DNA from 2 places in the Rossellomorea vietnamensis genome. Region 1 is predicted to be linked to the other one. Evidence: a T-box and tRNA genes for the amino acid it is inferred to sense, from the RefSeq annotation. Region 1 holds a T-box; the other holds one or more tRNA genes.
The links. The T-box of region 1 lies ahead of argS (arginine--tRNA ligase). A T-box ahead of a tRNA ligase gene usually reads a tRNA of that ligase, here a tRNA-Arg.
Positions count from the first base shown of each region.

Region 1 (7,847 bases):
GAACAGCTGATGAAAACGACAGCCAGCCGGTAAAAGATGAGACCGAACAGGGAGCGGGTGAAGATATTTCTGTACAGAAAGGAATTGTCGCAGGCGAAATGGAACCTTCATTAACCAAGAAAGATGCAGATGGTCAAATGGTGTATGTATATAGTGTAAAAAACCAAACAGAGCAGGAGAAAATATTTTCTTTCTCATCAGGCCAGACGATAGACTATGAACTTCGAAACGAAAAAGGCGAGATCGTTTATAAAGATTCAAAGAATAAAATGTATACACAGGCATTACAGGAAATCACAGTGAAACAAGGGGAAGCGTTTTCCCGTGAAATCGTCCTCCCAAAGGTGGAAAGCGGCTCTTATACATTGACCGTCTGGATGACCGCCAAGGGGGATCAGGACTATAAAGCGACGGCTAAAGTAGTGGTGGAATAGGGACATTAAAAAAAGGATTAATCTCGGGCGGGGCACGGCGAGATTAATCCTTTTCTGTGTAAACGGGGATAGACCCACTGAGGGAGATGCGTTCAGGCGTGACAATGCATTTTCTCCCGAAGAACCTGACCCCGTGTCTTGCGGCTTCTTCCATGACCCGGGCAAAATGGGGATCGATTTCAGGAGCGGAAGTGATTCCCCTGAGATCCGTGCGTTGGGCAATGAATAAGACCGCAGCTTGATAGCTTCCCTTCATCTGCAAATGGGTCAGTTCCTCTACATGCCTCGCTCCCCTTGCTGTGACGGCATCGGGAAATTTACCCATTCCGGCCTCGACCATCGTGACGCTTTTGACTTCGAGTAGTAATTTCTCATCATTTTGTTTATGAGTGAGGAGGAAGTCAAAGCGTGAACCCCCCACCTTATATTCGGCTTTTTCCAAGCGCCAGCCCTTCAGCTCCTCCAGTACTTCCAACTGCAGGGCTTCCAGTACCAACCGGTTTGGATATTGCGTATTCAAGGAAACATACATATCATTTACAGCATCATGGGTCATAACCGCTGACCACCTTGTTTTCCTTTTGGGGTCCTTGGATTCCTGCAGCCAGATCGGCCCTCCGGGTACCAATAAGTCCTTGAGCCTGCCCGGATCGGGTAAGTGGACTTTTTCTTTTGTACCTGAAGGAAGTTCGCACTCCAGCACAAACCGATTGAGACGTTCGAGAAAGACGGCTTGCACCAACGTGTCATGGAATGAAATATCTGCTAAAACGTCACGGTCCTTCATTTAAGTAAGGCGCTCCAGCTCTTGGTTTTACGGTCATATGAAAGTAACCCGTTCGCCGGTAATTTGCGAATCTGCTTATAATCCTCTGTCATTTCATCCATGTCATAATAATCACCGATCACCCATATGGGAATCTCGATCTTCCCTCTTGTCAATACTGCTTTTTCAAGGGAGATGACCATTCCTTCTTTTAACTTATCCTGGAAGGAATGAATGACTTCCTTTCCGATCACAGGGTAGGGTTTTTCCTTCTTCATACCGAAGAGGCCTTTTCCACTCTTCATCGTACTGAGCTTTGATGAAAGGGTCGCCCCCAGCATATGATAGAAGTCCTCAAAGTCCCGGTAATAAACCTTATTGAACCAGCCGTCATCATGGGAAAGATAGGCGTAGCGGTTATTCAGTTTGGAATAAAATGGAGGGTTCAATGGCTGCTTGATATGCCCCATATAAAGGAGTTCTGCAATTTCCTGTCCGTTCAATTCATCGACTCCGACCTCTTCTTCGAAATCGATCCAGCAGAAGTCTCCATAGCTCTGAACCCCGTCATCGATGATCTTCTTCATTTCGTCCTTTTCTACATATTCCATATGGGTATGTATATTGAAAGCACCATGTTCGTACTGATGCTTGATGAGAAGTAAGTTCTTTAAGGGTTTACGGGCATTCATTGCAAACTCGTTGAAATGGATTCCGTACGAAACGACATAGTGGCGATCCGGATTCTTGTGAACATAGATGATATCTTTAACTTGGTTATTTGCCTTCAAGAACATTCCCTCCATCTGATTAACACGGTGCACAGTTCATAGTTTCTATTTTATCAAATATAGGACCTACTTGTTCTTTTCTATTTCATTTCAAAATGATGACAAAAGTCGCAGGGAATTGTCGGAAATAGTCATATTTCAGTACTATGTGTTGAAGATTAGCATCGATATCAGCTTCTAAACCACATATTTATAAATAGAATCTATTTCAATATCAATTACCCACTATAAACATGTAATAAATGGAATATCCCCTCTCTGTTTTCCCCCTAATCCCTTCTGCCATCAACATTCCCAGTGAATACAAATAATCACCTGTTCCAAATACCTGTCATATCCCGACAGAAGTTCTTGAATTTCTCGTGTCATGAGTAGAAATTTCCTTTCATTTCTATTAGACTAGGAATGTGAAATCTTTAGAAATTCAGGTGAATAGATTATGGAAACTCGCCAGCGATTTGCTGATAAGATCGATTGGGGTCTTCTCTTTTTATTGATGCTGTTCTTTATTGTAAGTGCAATGGGAATCAGCAGTGCCCAGACCTCAGGGCAATATGGGACAAACTTTGTGATTAGACAGGCTTTTTGGTACGTAGTGGGCGGTATCATCATCGGCGCTGCGTTATTTCTCGACTCAGATCAGTATAAACGGCTTGCCTGGTACATATACGGCGCAGGAATCTTCTTGCTCGTTTTATTATTGATTTCTCCGGAAAGCATCGCACCTCACCGGAATGGGGCCAAAAGCTGGTTCATGCTTGGACCGCTTGGATCGATACAGCCTTCAGAGTTCATGAAGACATTCTTAATCCTTGCTTTGGCACGTGTCATTACCAATCATCATGAACTTAATCCAAGAAAAACAGTGCAGACAGACTTTCAGTTATTGATTAAAATCGGCTTGACCACCCTTCTCCCACTTGCTTTCATCATGCAGCAGCCGGATTTAGGGACATCATTGGTCATACTAGCCATCATGACGGGTATCATCCTCGTTTCAGGTATTACGTGGAAGCTGATTGTGCCTATCTATGCTTCGATCGGAGTCTTAGGTGCAGGCATCCTTTCACTGGTCATATGGGCACCACAATTATTGGAGAAATATTTAAACGTGAAACCTTACCAATTCGGACGGATCTATGCCTGGCTCGATCCGTACAATTATGCGAAATTAGAAGGATTTCACTTGATCAACTCCCTTAACGCCATTGGTTCGGGACAGATTTTCGGGAAAGGCTACAGTGACCGGGAAGTGTATATCCCGGAAAATCATACAGACTTTATTTTCAGTGTCATCGGTGAAGAATACGGATTTATCGGCGCAAGTGTCGTCATCAGCTTATATTTCCTGCTGATCTACCACCTAACCAAGACGGCCCTTGATACGAAAGAGCCTTTCAACGCTTATGTGTGTGCGGGGATCATCAGTATGATCACGTTCCATGTGTTCCAGAACATCGGAATGACGATCCAGTTACTCCCGATCACCGGTATCCCCCTTCCGTTCATCAGTTATGGAGGGAGCTCCCTCATGGGGAATATGCTGGCCCTCGGCCTTGTGTTCAGTATGAGGTTTCATCATAAGACGTATATGTTTTCTTCAGAAGATTCCTAATTCCCGGTTGCATTCATCCGGGAAATGTGTAAAATAATAGTAATTAGATATGGAATATTCTGTGAAGAAGAGAGTAATCCCGACGTGGATCTTAAGCGAGCCGGGGGCGGTGGGAGCCCGGTATGAAGCCCTGGATGAACCGCACTTCTGAGAAGTTCTTCTTGAAATCAGTAGGGAAGGACCGGGATCTCCCGTTATACAATGAGTGTCCTTAATCGGGAATAAGAGTGGTACCGCGAGCTAAACTCGTCTCTGTATAGAGACGGGTTTTTTTGTGTTTTATACTAATGGGAGGTGTAACAAGATGGACTTGAAATTAATATTTGCCCAAGAATTAAAGACTCAGCTCCTGCAGGACTGGAGCGAGAAAGAACTATACGATTTGATTGAAACTCCGAAGCATAGTCATTTAGGGGACTTAGCCTTCCCTTGCTTCCAGTTGGCCAAAACCATGAAAAAAGCTCCAGCACAGATCGCCAGGGAAATGGCCGCTGAGATTACCTCTCCCCTTTTCACCAAGGTGGAAGCGGTTGGACCTTATATCAATATCCATTTTGACGGTAGTAAAGCAGGAAAAGAAATCGTGTCGGGGATATTGGCGAAAGGAAAGGATTATGGAACCCACACCTTTGGAGAAAACAGAACCGTCGTATTAGACATGTCCTCCCCCAACATCGCCAAGCCGTTTTCCATGGGGCACCTCCGTTCAACGGTCATCGGCAATGCCATTGCCACCATTGCCGAAAAATGCGGCTATCGTACCGAAAAAATCAATTACATCGGAGACTGGGGAACACAGTTCGGCAAACTGATCGTCGCTTTCAAAAAATGGGGAGACCCTGATAAGGTCAAAGAGAATCCCATTGCTGAGTTGTTCATTCTTTATAAAAAGTTTCATGAAGAAGCAGAACTCGACGCTTCCCTTGAGGAAGAAGGAAGAAAAGCCTTTAAGCTCCTCGAAGACGGGGATGAAGAGATTACCGGGCTTTGGAGATGGTTTAAAGATGAATCACTCCAAGCCTTTAAGACGATCTACTCTTTACTTGGCGTCGAGTTCGATTCCTATAACGGTGAAGCATTCTTCAATGATAAGATGGAAGAAGTCGTGACCCTGCTCAAGAAACAACATCTCCTTGAGGAATCCCAAGGGGCACAAGTCGTTAGGATGGATGACGGGAATCTGCCACCCTGCCTGATCAAGAAAACTGATGGAGCAACCCTTTATGCCACACGGGACCTTGCTGCTGCCCTTTATCGTCATCGTCAATATGCCTTTGATGAAGCCCTGTACATTGTAGGACAGGAGCAGACCATCCATTTCCAGCAAGTGATGAATGTGTTGAAAAAGCTAGGGTACAATTGGGCGGATGAAATGAAGCATATTCCATTCGGTTTGTATTTAAAGGATGGAAAGAAGATGTCTACAAGAAAAGGAAGGGTCATCCTACTTGAAGAAGTGCTTCAGGAAGCAATCAAAATGGCGGAGGACAACATCAAGCAAAAAAACCCTGACTTAAAAGATGCTTATGCGGTTGCTCGAGATGTCGGGGTCGGGGCCATCATTTTTCATGACCTGAAAAATGACCGGCTCAATGATATTGAATTCTCCCTGGAACATATGCTCACGTTCGAAGGGGAAACTGGTCCTTATATTCAATACACATATGCGAGAGCCCAGTCCCTCCTTAGAAAAGCAGGTCAGAGCGAGCCACTGACATTTGAAGGTCTTGAAGATGCCGAAAGCTGGGACGTGATTAAACAGCTGCGGTTATTTCCGGAAATTATCGAAAAAGCATGGCAGCATTATGCTCCATCTGTCATTGCCAAATATTTAATCGCCACATCACAAAGCTTCAACCGTTATTATGCTAAAACCAAAATCATTTCGGGTGACAATCAGCAACATTCCCGTCTGGCCCTGGTTCATGCCGTGGGGATTGTCCTTGCCGAAGGATTGCGATTATTGGGGACGAAATCCCCTGCTGAAATGTAGAATCCGAAAGAATACTGTCACTATTTCCCGAGAAATAGATTTATTTCGAGAATGTGAACGATTCAGTTCTTTAAGTACAGGTGGAATAGGATATTTCATGACTCCCTTTATGAAAAGTGATATACTTTCTTATGTTCTATTAAAAACGAAACTAACGCTTTATTCATAAAGGAGATTACTTATGTCTGAACTACTTCACACGTTCGAAGCATGGTTAATGGATTACGGTGTATGGGGACTGATCATCGTCTCTTTCGCAGATTCATCTTTCTTCCCCATTCCACCTGATGTATTACTGATTCCATTGGCGATTGCCAACCCCGGCAGTGCACTGCTTTACGCACTTTATACGACGATCGCTTCCGTCATCGGAGCCCTTTTTGGATGGTTGATCGGGAAAAAGCTGGGTCGCCCGATTCTTGTTCGGCTATTCTCTGAAGCAAGAATTCAAAAAGTAGAAGAGTACTTCAAAAAGTTCGGCCCAATGGCATTACTGATTGCAGGTCTGACACCGGTCCCGTATAAGATTTTCACCATATTCGCAGGGGTTTCCGGCGTGAAGATCCGGGTACTTGTGATCTGGTCGATCATCGGCAGGGGGATTCGCTTTTTCCTGGAGGGTGCAATCATTCTCACATTGGGAGCGAAAGCAAAACCTTTTATCGAAGAGAACTTCACTATACTGACACTTGCTGCAGGCGGTGTACTGATTCTTGTCTATCTCGTCTACTTGGTCATCAAAAAGAAAAAGCAAACTCCTTGATCAGCTGATCTAAAAAGGAGCATGGGATCATCCCATGCTCCTTTTTTATTCGGAAGCTCCCACGACAAAGCGCAGATGCTTATGTAATACGCGTAGGGACTGCCTGCTGCCTTCATAGAGTTCCCCATCCATATCAAGCTTCTCATCCTGTCCGAGTTCAATATGGGCTTCTTTTGCTTGAATGTGCATAATATCGTCATATTCTTCGCTGATATTGCCAGTACTTTTAATGACGAGAAATTCCTTCAGCAATGGAAATCCACTTTTCTTCACCACATATATGTCCATCAATCCATCGTCCATATTGATACACGTAGGCAGTGGATTGGATCCGATCGAACGTCCGTTTGCGACCAACAGCATGACGACCTCTTCTTCCACTACCTTATTTTCCGTCGTGACCTTCACATTCAGGATAGGTGAATCCTGAATCGATTGGAATGCACTGATATAATAACTCAGTTTCCCGAGGACGCTCTTTGATCCTACATCAATATTATCGCTCGTCTGGGCAACCAATCCCGTGCCCCAGAAGTTACTGAAATACCTCTCTCCTGCTTTCACAATGTCGATTTCCTGTTCATAAGGCTGTTCGGTTATAAGACGGACGGCTTGTCCAATATTCATCGGAATGCGCAGGGAGCGGGCAAAATCGTTACATGTGCCACCAGGAAGAATGGCGACAAGCGGACGATCACTGAGAACAGATAGCCCATTGATGGCTTCGTGGATCGTACCATCCCCGCCCATGATGACCACCAGCTCATAGCGACTCCCTGATTCCCTGCAGACCCTTTCTGCATCTCCCTTTTCTTTTGTTTTATGAATGATGAGTTCGTTGCAGATATCCAATAAAGGGGGAACGGCATCCTTCAACAGGGTTTCGAGTGTCCCTTGACCTGCCTTGCCATTGCATATAAGCAATACTTCCGAAAATCTCGCCATGAATATCGTCACCTAACCTATAGATTTAGTATGGTACATAAAAAGAGGCTGACCCAAAACGATGAGTGATGATCATCCTTATCGGACCAGGCCATATGATTAGAAAATATTTCAACCTATCATGGGTACTTACCGGCTTTTGAAGCCAATGAATTTTGGGTCAACCTCTTTTACTATGCCGTATTCGAGTCTTCCTGAGGGACTTGGAGTACAGATCGATAGGCAATTCCGAGACGCCCTTTGATATAGCTTTGGGGGTCATAGGGAATATGCTGATGCTGCATGCGATGAAGCTCCATTTCTGCAAACATAGCCAGTGCACGACAGACCTGATCCAATGCCATGCTTATACGATGTGGATCTGCAAGCTGGTCCCGGCTCATACAGTAGTATGAAATCTCATCTGCCTTCTTTCTGATTTCCTTTAATGCTTGTGGATCAAACATCATTCTTTCCATGCCTAACCCTCCCCTTTACCTTTAGCTATAGTATATCGGGAAGAATCGGGAATTATGTCTGTCCCATAATTCGGATAAGCAT
Region 1 covers NZ_CP104558.1:2,595,030-2,602,876, forward strand. The annotation lists gene N5C46_RS13340 (BsuPI-related putative proteinase inhibitor) at 1-434, shown strand, start outside; gene sfsA (DNA/RNA nuclease SfsA) at 478-1,221, opposite strand; gene N5C46_RS13350 (hypothetical protein) at 1,218-1,991, opposite strand; gene N5C46_RS13355 (FtsW/RodA/SpoVE family cell cycle protein) at 2,431-3,606, shown strand; T-box leader at 3,659-3,863, shown strand; gene argS (arginine--tRNA ligase) at 3,911-5,599, shown strand; gene N5C46_RS13365 (YqaA family protein) at 5,781-6,362, shown strand; gene N5C46_RS13370 (diacylglycerol/lipid kinase family protein) at 6,408-7,307, opposite strand; gene N5C46_RS13375 (hypothetical protein) at 7,481-7,765, opposite strand.

Region 2 (7,847 bases), 1.1 Mb from region 1:
TGAGCTACTGCGGAATAATGAAATGGTGGGCCTAAGTGGACTCGAACCACCGACCTCACGCTTATCAGGCGTGCGCTCTAACCAGCTGAGCTATAGGCCCAAAAATGAATTGGAGCGGGTGAAGGGAATCGAACCCTCATCATCAGCTTGGAAGGCTGAGGTTTTACCACTAAACTACACCCGCACTAAAACATGGGGCGACTGATGGGAATCGAACCCACGAATGCCTGAACCACAATCAGGTGCGTTAACCACTTCGCCACAATCGCCATAATGTGTCTAAATATAAAAATGGTGGCTCAGGACGGAATCGAACCGCCGACACATGGATTTTCAGTCCATTGCTCTACCAACTGAGCTACTGAGCCAAATAGTTTTCGGCTTCCGCTAAGCTTCGAATCTCTTCGTCAGCTCACTCAGTCACATCCTCACGTATGTTAAATACGCTCCGGTGTTCCTTCGATCGCTTCCTCGACCTTCTCGCTTATCGAAACCCTTTTCCTTTTCAATAAACAGAACTATATTAAAAAATAAATGGCGGTCCGGACGGGACTCGAACCCGCGACCTCCTGCGTGACAGGCAGGCATTCTAACCAACTGAACTACCGGACCAGAGTTTTTTGCGCAAGCAAAATAACTACCCTTACCTTGCACCAGCAAAATAGGTTTCCATATTCTGCGCTAGCAAAAATAACTATCCATACGTGACTCATCGTGAATTATAAAGTTCCTAATTCATAAACAAATCAAAATGGTATTGCGGGGACAGGATTTGAACCTGCGACCTTCGGGTTATGAGCCCGACGAGCTACCGAACTGCTCCACCCCGCGACGATAAAATATAAAAGATAATATGGAGGAGGAAGGGGGATTCGAACCCCCGCGGGCTGTTACACCCCTGTCGGTTTTCAAGACCGATCCCTTCAGCCGGACTTGGGTATTCCTCCGTAATAAAAATGGTACTTGGTGGACCTTGTAGGACTCGAACCTACGACCGGACGGTTATGAGCCGTCTGCTCTAACCAACTGAGCTAAAGGTCCCTATTGGTAGCGGCGGAGGGGATCGAACCCCCGACCTCACGGGTATGAACCGTACGCTCTAGCCAGCTGAGCTACACCGCCAAGAAACTACTAGCTATTAGGCTTATGAATAAAACCAATGAAGTTTATTTTACTGTCGTAAAAAAAACTTGGTGGAGCCTAGCGGGATCGAACCGCTGACCTCCTGCGTGCAAAGCAGGCGCTCTCCCAGCTGAGCTAAGGCCCCAAAGAAGTGGTCGGGAAGACAGGATTCGAACCTGCGACCCCTTGGTCCCAAACCAAGTGCTCTACCAAGCTGAGCTACTTCCCGATATATGGCGCGCCCGAGAGGAGTCGAACCCCTAACCTTTTGATCCGTAGTCAAACGCTCTATCCAATTGAGCTACGGGCGCTAAATGAATTCTAGTTTTTTCACTAAGTAACGTAAGGAAAGATATTTTGCTGGCGCAAAAATCTTTGGTGCCGAGGACCGGAATCGAACCGGTACGGTAGTCACCTACCGCAGGATTTTAAGTCCTGTGCGTCTGCCAGTTCCGCCACCCCGGCAAGTCTCTGGAGCGGAAGACGGGATTCGAACCCGCGACCCCCACCTTGGCAAGGTGGTGTTCTACCACTGAACTACTTCCGCAAAAGAAATGGTGCGGGTGAAGGGACTTGAACCCCCACGCCTTGCGGCGCCAGATCCTAAGTCTGGTGCGTCTGCCAATTCCGCCACACCCGCATATTCTATTCATTTTCACATTAGAGAAAATGAAGGTAAGATATTTTGCTGACGCAAAAATCTTTGGTGAGCCATGAAGGATTCGAACCTTCGACCCTCTGATTAAAAGTCAGATGCTCTACCAACTGAGCTAATGGCTCATCTCATATAAAACCAAATGGTGCCGGCAAGAGGACTTGAACCCCCAACCTACTGATTACAAGTCAGTTGCTCTACCAGTTGAGCTACACCGGCGTGTATGTTGTGGTGGTGAATACTGCTTAAATAAAGCAATTCACCGAAGAAATGCATGGAAATATATTTTGCTGGCGCAAAAATCTTTGGTGGAGGATGACGGGATCGAACCGCCGACCCTCTGCTTGTAAGGCAGATGCTCTCCCAGCTGAGCTAATCCTCCATTGTATACAGCCTGGCGACGTCCTACTCTCACAGGGGGAGATCCCCCAACTACCATCGGCGCTGAAGAGCTTAACTTCCGTGTTCGGCATGGGAACGGGTGTGACCTCTTCGCCATTGTCACCAGACTATGTCTTGTCTCTTTTTAAGGACAAGTATTATTATATCGTGTAGATATAATTTTTCAAGGCTTTTTTATATTTTCGCATAAAATTATTCCCTGAAAACTAGATAAAGAATTGATGTCAAGAAAGCCGAATATCGACCAATTGTTGTTCATATAAATATGACTCTTTGTGGTTAAGTCCTCGATCGATTAGTATCAGTCAACTCCACATGTCGCCATGCTTCCATCTCTGACCTATCTACCTAGTCATCTTCTAGGGATCTTACTCACTTACGTGATGGGAAATCTCATCTCGAGGGGGGCTTCATGCTTAGATGCTTTCAGCACTTATCCCTTCCGCACATAGCTACCCAGCGATGCCTTTGGCAAGACAACTGGTACACCAGCGGTGCGTCCATCCCGGTCCTCTCGTACTAAGGACAGCTCCTCTCAAATTTCCTGCGCCCACGACGGATAGGGACCGAACTGTCTCACGACGTTCTGAACCCAGCTCGCGTACCGCTTTAATGGGCGAACAGCCCAACCCTTGGGACCGACTACAGCCCCAGGATGCGATGAGCCGACATCGAGGTGCCAAACCTCCCCGTCGATGTGGACTCTTGGGGGAGATAAGCCTGTTATCCCCGGGGTAGCTTTTATCCGTTGAGCGATGGCCCTTCCATGCGGAACCACCGGATCACTAAGCCCGACTTTCGTCCCTGCTCGACTTGTAGGTCTCGCAGTCAAGCTCCCTTGTGCCTTTACACTCTGCGAATGATTTCCAACCATTCTGAGGGAACCTTTGGGCGCCTCCGTTACTCTTTAGGAGGCGACCGCCCCAGTCAAACTGCCCACCTGACACTGTCTCCCACCCCGATAAGGGGCGCGGGTTAGAATTTCAATACAGCCAGGGTAGTATCCCACCGATGCCTCCACCGAAGCTGGCGCTCCGGTTTCCAAGGCTCCTACCTATCCTGTACAAGCTGTACCAAAATTCAATATCAGGCTACAGTAAAGCTCCACGGGGTCTTTCCGTCCTGTCGCGGGTAACCTGCATCTTCACAGGTACTATAATTTCACCGAGTCTCTCGTTGAGACAGTGCCCAGATCGTTACGCCTTTCGTGCGGGTCGGAACTTACCCGACAAGGAATTTCGCTACCTTAGGACCGTTATAGTTACGGCCGCCGTTTACTGGGGCTTCGATTCGCACCTTCGCTTGCGCTAAGCACTCCTCTTAACCTTCCAGCACCGGGCAGGCGTCAGCCCCTATACTTCGCCTTACGGCTTCGCAGAGACCTGTGTTTTTGCTAAACAGTCGCCTGGGCCTATTCACTGCGGCTCTCTCGGGCTTGCACCCTACCAGAGCACCCCTTCTCCCGAAGTTACGGGGTCATTTTGCCGAGTTCCTTAACGAGAGTTCTCTCGCTCACCTTAGGATTCTCTCCTCGCCTACCTGTGTCGGTTTGCGGTACGGGCACCTTTTTCCTCGCTAGAGGCTTTTCTTGGCAGTGTGGAATCAGGAACTTCGCTACTATAATTCGCTCGCTATCACAGCTCAGCCTTCGCGATGACGGGATTTGCCTCATCATCAGCCTAACTGCTTAGACGCACATATCCAGCAGTGCGCTTACCCTATCCTCCTGCGTCCCCCCATTGCTCAAACGGAAAAGAGGTGGTACAGGAATATCAACCTGTTGTCCATCGTCTACGCCTATCGGCCTCGACTTAGGTCCCGACTAACCCTGAGCGGACGAGCCTTCCTCAGGAAACCTTAGGCATTCGGTGGATGGGATTCTCACCCATCTTTCGCTACTCATACCGGCATTCTCACTTCTAAGCACTCCACCAGTCCTTACGGTCTAGCTTCGCAGTCCTTAGAACGCTCTCCTACCACTGACACCTAGAGGTGTCAATCCACAGCTTCGGTGATACGTTTAGCCCCGGTACATTTTCGGCGCAGAGTCACTCGACCAGTGAGCTATTACGCACTCTTTAAATGGTGGCTGCTTCTAAGCCAACATCCTGGTTGTCTAAGCAACTCCACATCCTTTTCCACTTAACGTATACTTTGGGACCTTAGCTGGTGGTCTGGGCTGTTTCCCTTTCGACTACGGATCTTATCACTCGCAGTCTGACTCCCATGGATAAGTCTTTGGCATTCGGAGTTTGTCTGAATTCGGTAACCCGATGAGGGCCCCTAGTCCAAACAGTGCTCTACCTCCAAGACTCTTACACATGAGGCTAGCCCTAAAGCTATTTCGGAGAGAACCAGCTATCTCCAAGTTCGATTGGAATTTCTCCGCTACCCACACCTCATCCCCGCACTTTTCAACGTGCGTGGGTTCGGACCTCCATTCAGTGTTACCTGAACTTCATCCTGGACATGGGTAGATCACCTGGTTTCGGGTCTACGACCACATACTCAAATCGCCCTATTCAGACTCGCTTTCGCTGCGGCTCCGTCTTATCAACTTAACCTTGCATGGGATCGTAACTCGCCGGTTCATTCTACAAAAGGCACGCCATCACCCGTTAACGGGCTCTGACTACTTGTAGGCACACGGTTTCAGGTTCTATTTCACTCCCCTTCCGGGGTGCTTTTCACCTTTCCCTCACGGTACTGGTTCACTATCGGTCACTAGGGAGTATTTAGCCTTGGGAGATGGTCCTCCCAGCTTCCGACGGGATTTCACGTGTCCCGCCGTACTCAGGATCCACTCAAGAGGGAATGAAGTTTCAACTACAGGGTTGTTACCTTCTTTGACGAGCCTTTCCAGACTTCTTCGTCTACCTCATTCCTTTGTAACTCCGTATAGAGTGTCCTACAACCCCAAGAGGCAAGCCTCTTGGTTTGGGCTATATCCCGTTTCGCTCGCCGCTACTCAGGGAATCGCAATTGCTTTCTCTTCCTCCAGGTACTTAGATGTTTCAGTTCCCTGGGTCTGCCTTCCATACTCTATGTATTCAAGTAAGGATATTGTTCCATTACGAACAATGGGTTCCCCCATTCGGAAATCTCTGGATCAAAGCTCACTTACAGCTCCCCAAAGCATATCGGTGTTAGTCCCGTCCTTCGTCGGCTCCTAGTGCCAAGGCATCCACCGTGCGCCCTTCATAACTTAACCGAATTGGTTGTTACATCAGGTTTAAAACCTAAAATGGCGATACTCGGTAATTTCTTGACTATCAATTTATCTTTATCTAGTTTTCAAAGAACAAACACAACTTCTATCTCGTAAGAGATAGAAAATGTTTTGATGGTTGAACCATCAAAACTGAACAAAACTTCGACGTGTCAACTTGTTTTGTAAATCTTCCTTAGAAAGGAGGTGATCCAGCCGCACCTTCCGATACGGCTACCTTGTTACGACTTCACCCCAATCATCTGTCCCACCTTAGGCGGCTGGCTCCAAAAGGTTACCTCACCGACTTCGGGTGTTACAAACTCTCGTGGTGTGACGGGCGGTGTGTACAAGGCCCGGGAACGTATTCACCGCGGCATGCTGATCCGCGATTACTAGCGATTCCAGCTTCATGTAGGCGAGTTGCAGCCTACAATCCGAACTGAGAACGGTTTTATGGGATTGGCTAAACCTCGCGGTCTCGCTGCCCTTTGTACCGTCCATTGTAGCACGTGTGTAGCCCAGGTCATAAGGGGCATGATGATTTGACGTCATCCCCACCTTCCTCCGGTTTGTCACCGGCAGTCATCTTAGAGTGCCCAACTGAATGCTGGCAACTAAGATCAAGGGTTGCGCTCGTTGCGGGACTTAACCCAACATCTCACGACACGAGCTGACGACAACCATGCACCACCTGTCACTCTGTCCCCCGAAGGGGAAAGCCCTATCTCTAGGGTTGTCAGAGGATGTCAAGACCTGGTAAGGTTCTTCGCGTTGCTTCGAATTAAACCACATGCTCCACCGCTTGTGCGGGCCCCCGTCAATTCCTTTGAGTTTCAGTCTTGCGACCGTACTCCCCAGGCGGAGTGCTTAATGCGTTAGCTGCAGCACTAAGGGGCGGAAACCCCCTAACACTTAGCACTCATCGTTTACGGCGTGGACTACCAGGGTATCTAATCCTGTTTGCTCCCCACGCTTTCGCGCCTCAGTGTCAGTTACAGACCAGAAAGTCGCCTTCGCCACTGGTGTTCCTCCAAATATCTACGCATTTCACCGCTACACTTGGAATTCCACTTTCCTCTTCTGCACTCAAGTTCCCCAGTTTCCAATGACCCTCCACGGTTGAGCCGTGGGCTTTCACATCAGACTTAAGGAACCACCTGCGCGCGCTTTACGCCCAATAATTCCGGACAACGCTTGCCACCTACGTATTACCGCGGCTGCTGGCACGTAGTTAGCCGTGGCTTTCTGGTTAGGTACCGTCAAGGTGCCGCCCTATTCGAACGGCACTTGTTCTTCCCTAACAACAGAGCTTTACGATCCGAAAACCTTCATCACTCACGCGGCGTTGCTCCGTCAGACTTTCGTCCATTGCGGAAGATTCCCTACTGCTGCCTCCCGTAGGAGTCTGGGCCGTGTCTCAGTCCCAGTGTGGCCGATCACCCTCTCAGGTCGGCTACGCATCGTTGCCTTGGTGAGCCGTTACCTCACCAACTAGCTAATGCGCCGCGGGTCCATCTGTAAGTGGTAGCTAAAAGCCACCTTTCAACATTTCCTCATGCGAGGAAATGAGTTATCCGGTATTAGCCCCGGTTTCCCGGAGTTATCCCAGTCTTACAGGCAGGTTACCCACGTGTTACTCACCCGTCCGCCGCTGATATCAGGGAGCAAGCTCCCATCAATCCGCTCGACTTGCATGTATTAGGCACGCCGCCAGCGTTCGTCCTGAGCCAGGATCAAACTCTCCGATAAAAGTTTGAATAGCTCTTTAAAAATAAATCTAGAATTAACGTTGACGTATTGTCTTGTTTTGTTCAGTTTTCAAGGTTCAATGTTTATCACTTGTCCAAGAAGCGACTTTATTAATATATCATGTTTTTCACTCTCGCGTCAACAACTTTTTTCATTTGTTTTTCGTAAATGTTGATTGCTGTATCAGCGACGTTTATTAATATAACACGCTGTTAATGCTATTGCAATATATTTTTAAGGAAAACGTAAAAATATTATTAATCCCGAGCATGTTCTGATAAATGAACATTCCCCATATACATGAGTACTACGCATTCTGAAAGGGGATTTCACTGACATGCTTACAACCGTTGCACTATTTCTATCTTTCATTATGGCCGTGTATTTATTTGCGTATTCTTATGTACAGGCCCTTAAGATATGTGAAAGTACTGTTCCTGTAAGGGGATTGACCTTTATTTTTTCAGTGGTCATGGCATTTGTATTTTCCGGGTTTACATACGTATTTTCTTAGTTCGGCGTATCGAAAAAGACTAAGGGGCTCCTTCGCTCCTTAGTCTTTTTGATTGAGGTCCACCAGCAGCCCTTCTTCCCTGTGCTCTTCATTCCCTATTGTCAAAATTTCTTCCTCCAACAGGACAGGATTATATTTATAATAAAAGTGTTTCGACGGGTTCTCCTTCAACACCCAGATCCACATGGAGTTGA
Region 2 covers NZ_CP104558.1:3,735,476-3,743,322, reverse strand. The annotation lists tRNA gene N5C46_RS19180 (tRNA-Asn) at 1-14, opposite strand, end outside; tRNA gene N5C46_RS19175 (tRNA-Ile) at 24-100, opposite strand; tRNA gene N5C46_RS19170 (tRNA-Gly) at 111-184, opposite strand; tRNA gene N5C46_RS19165 (tRNA-His) at 194-269, opposite strand; tRNA gene N5C46_RS19160 (tRNA-Phe) at 293-368, opposite strand; tRNA gene N5C46_RS19155 (tRNA-Asp) at 536-612, opposite strand; tRNA gene N5C46_RS19150 (tRNA-Met) at 758-831, opposite strand; tRNA gene N5C46_RS19145 (tRNA-Ser) at 855-947, opposite strand; tRNA gene N5C46_RS19140 (tRNA-Ile) at 965-1,041, opposite strand; tRNA gene N5C46_RS19135 (tRNA-Met) at 1,046-1,122, opposite strand; tRNA gene N5C46_RS19130 (tRNA-Ala) at 1,192-1,267, opposite strand; tRNA gene N5C46_RS19125 (tRNA-Pro) at 1,275-1,351, opposite strand; tRNA gene N5C46_RS19120 (tRNA-Arg) at 1,357-1,433, opposite strand; tRNA gene N5C46_RS19115 (tRNA-Leu) at 1,499-1,587, opposite strand; tRNA gene N5C46_RS19110 (tRNA-Gly) at 1,595-1,669, opposite strand; tRNA gene N5C46_RS19105 (tRNA-Leu) at 1,678-1,762, opposite strand; tRNA gene N5C46_RS19100 (tRNA-Lys) at 1,827-1,902, opposite strand; tRNA gene N5C46_RS19095 (tRNA-Thr) at 1,921-1,996, opposite strand; tRNA gene N5C46_RS19090 (tRNA-Val) at 2,084-2,159, opposite strand; rRNA gene rrf (5S ribosomal RNA) at 2,170-2,286, opposite strand; rRNA gene N5C46_RS19080 (23S ribosomal RNA) at 2,455-5,390, opposite strand; rRNA gene N5C46_RS19075 (16S ribosomal RNA) at 5,588-7,139, opposite strand; gene N5C46_RS19070 (hypothetical protein) at 7,477-7,653, shown strand; gene N5C46_RS19065 (GNAT family N-acetyltransferase) at 7,693-7,847, opposite strand, start outside.
Region 2: it encodes a tRNA-Arg, which carries the amino acid that the T-box ahead of argS (arginine--tRNA ligase) is inferred to sense. The anticodon was not compared.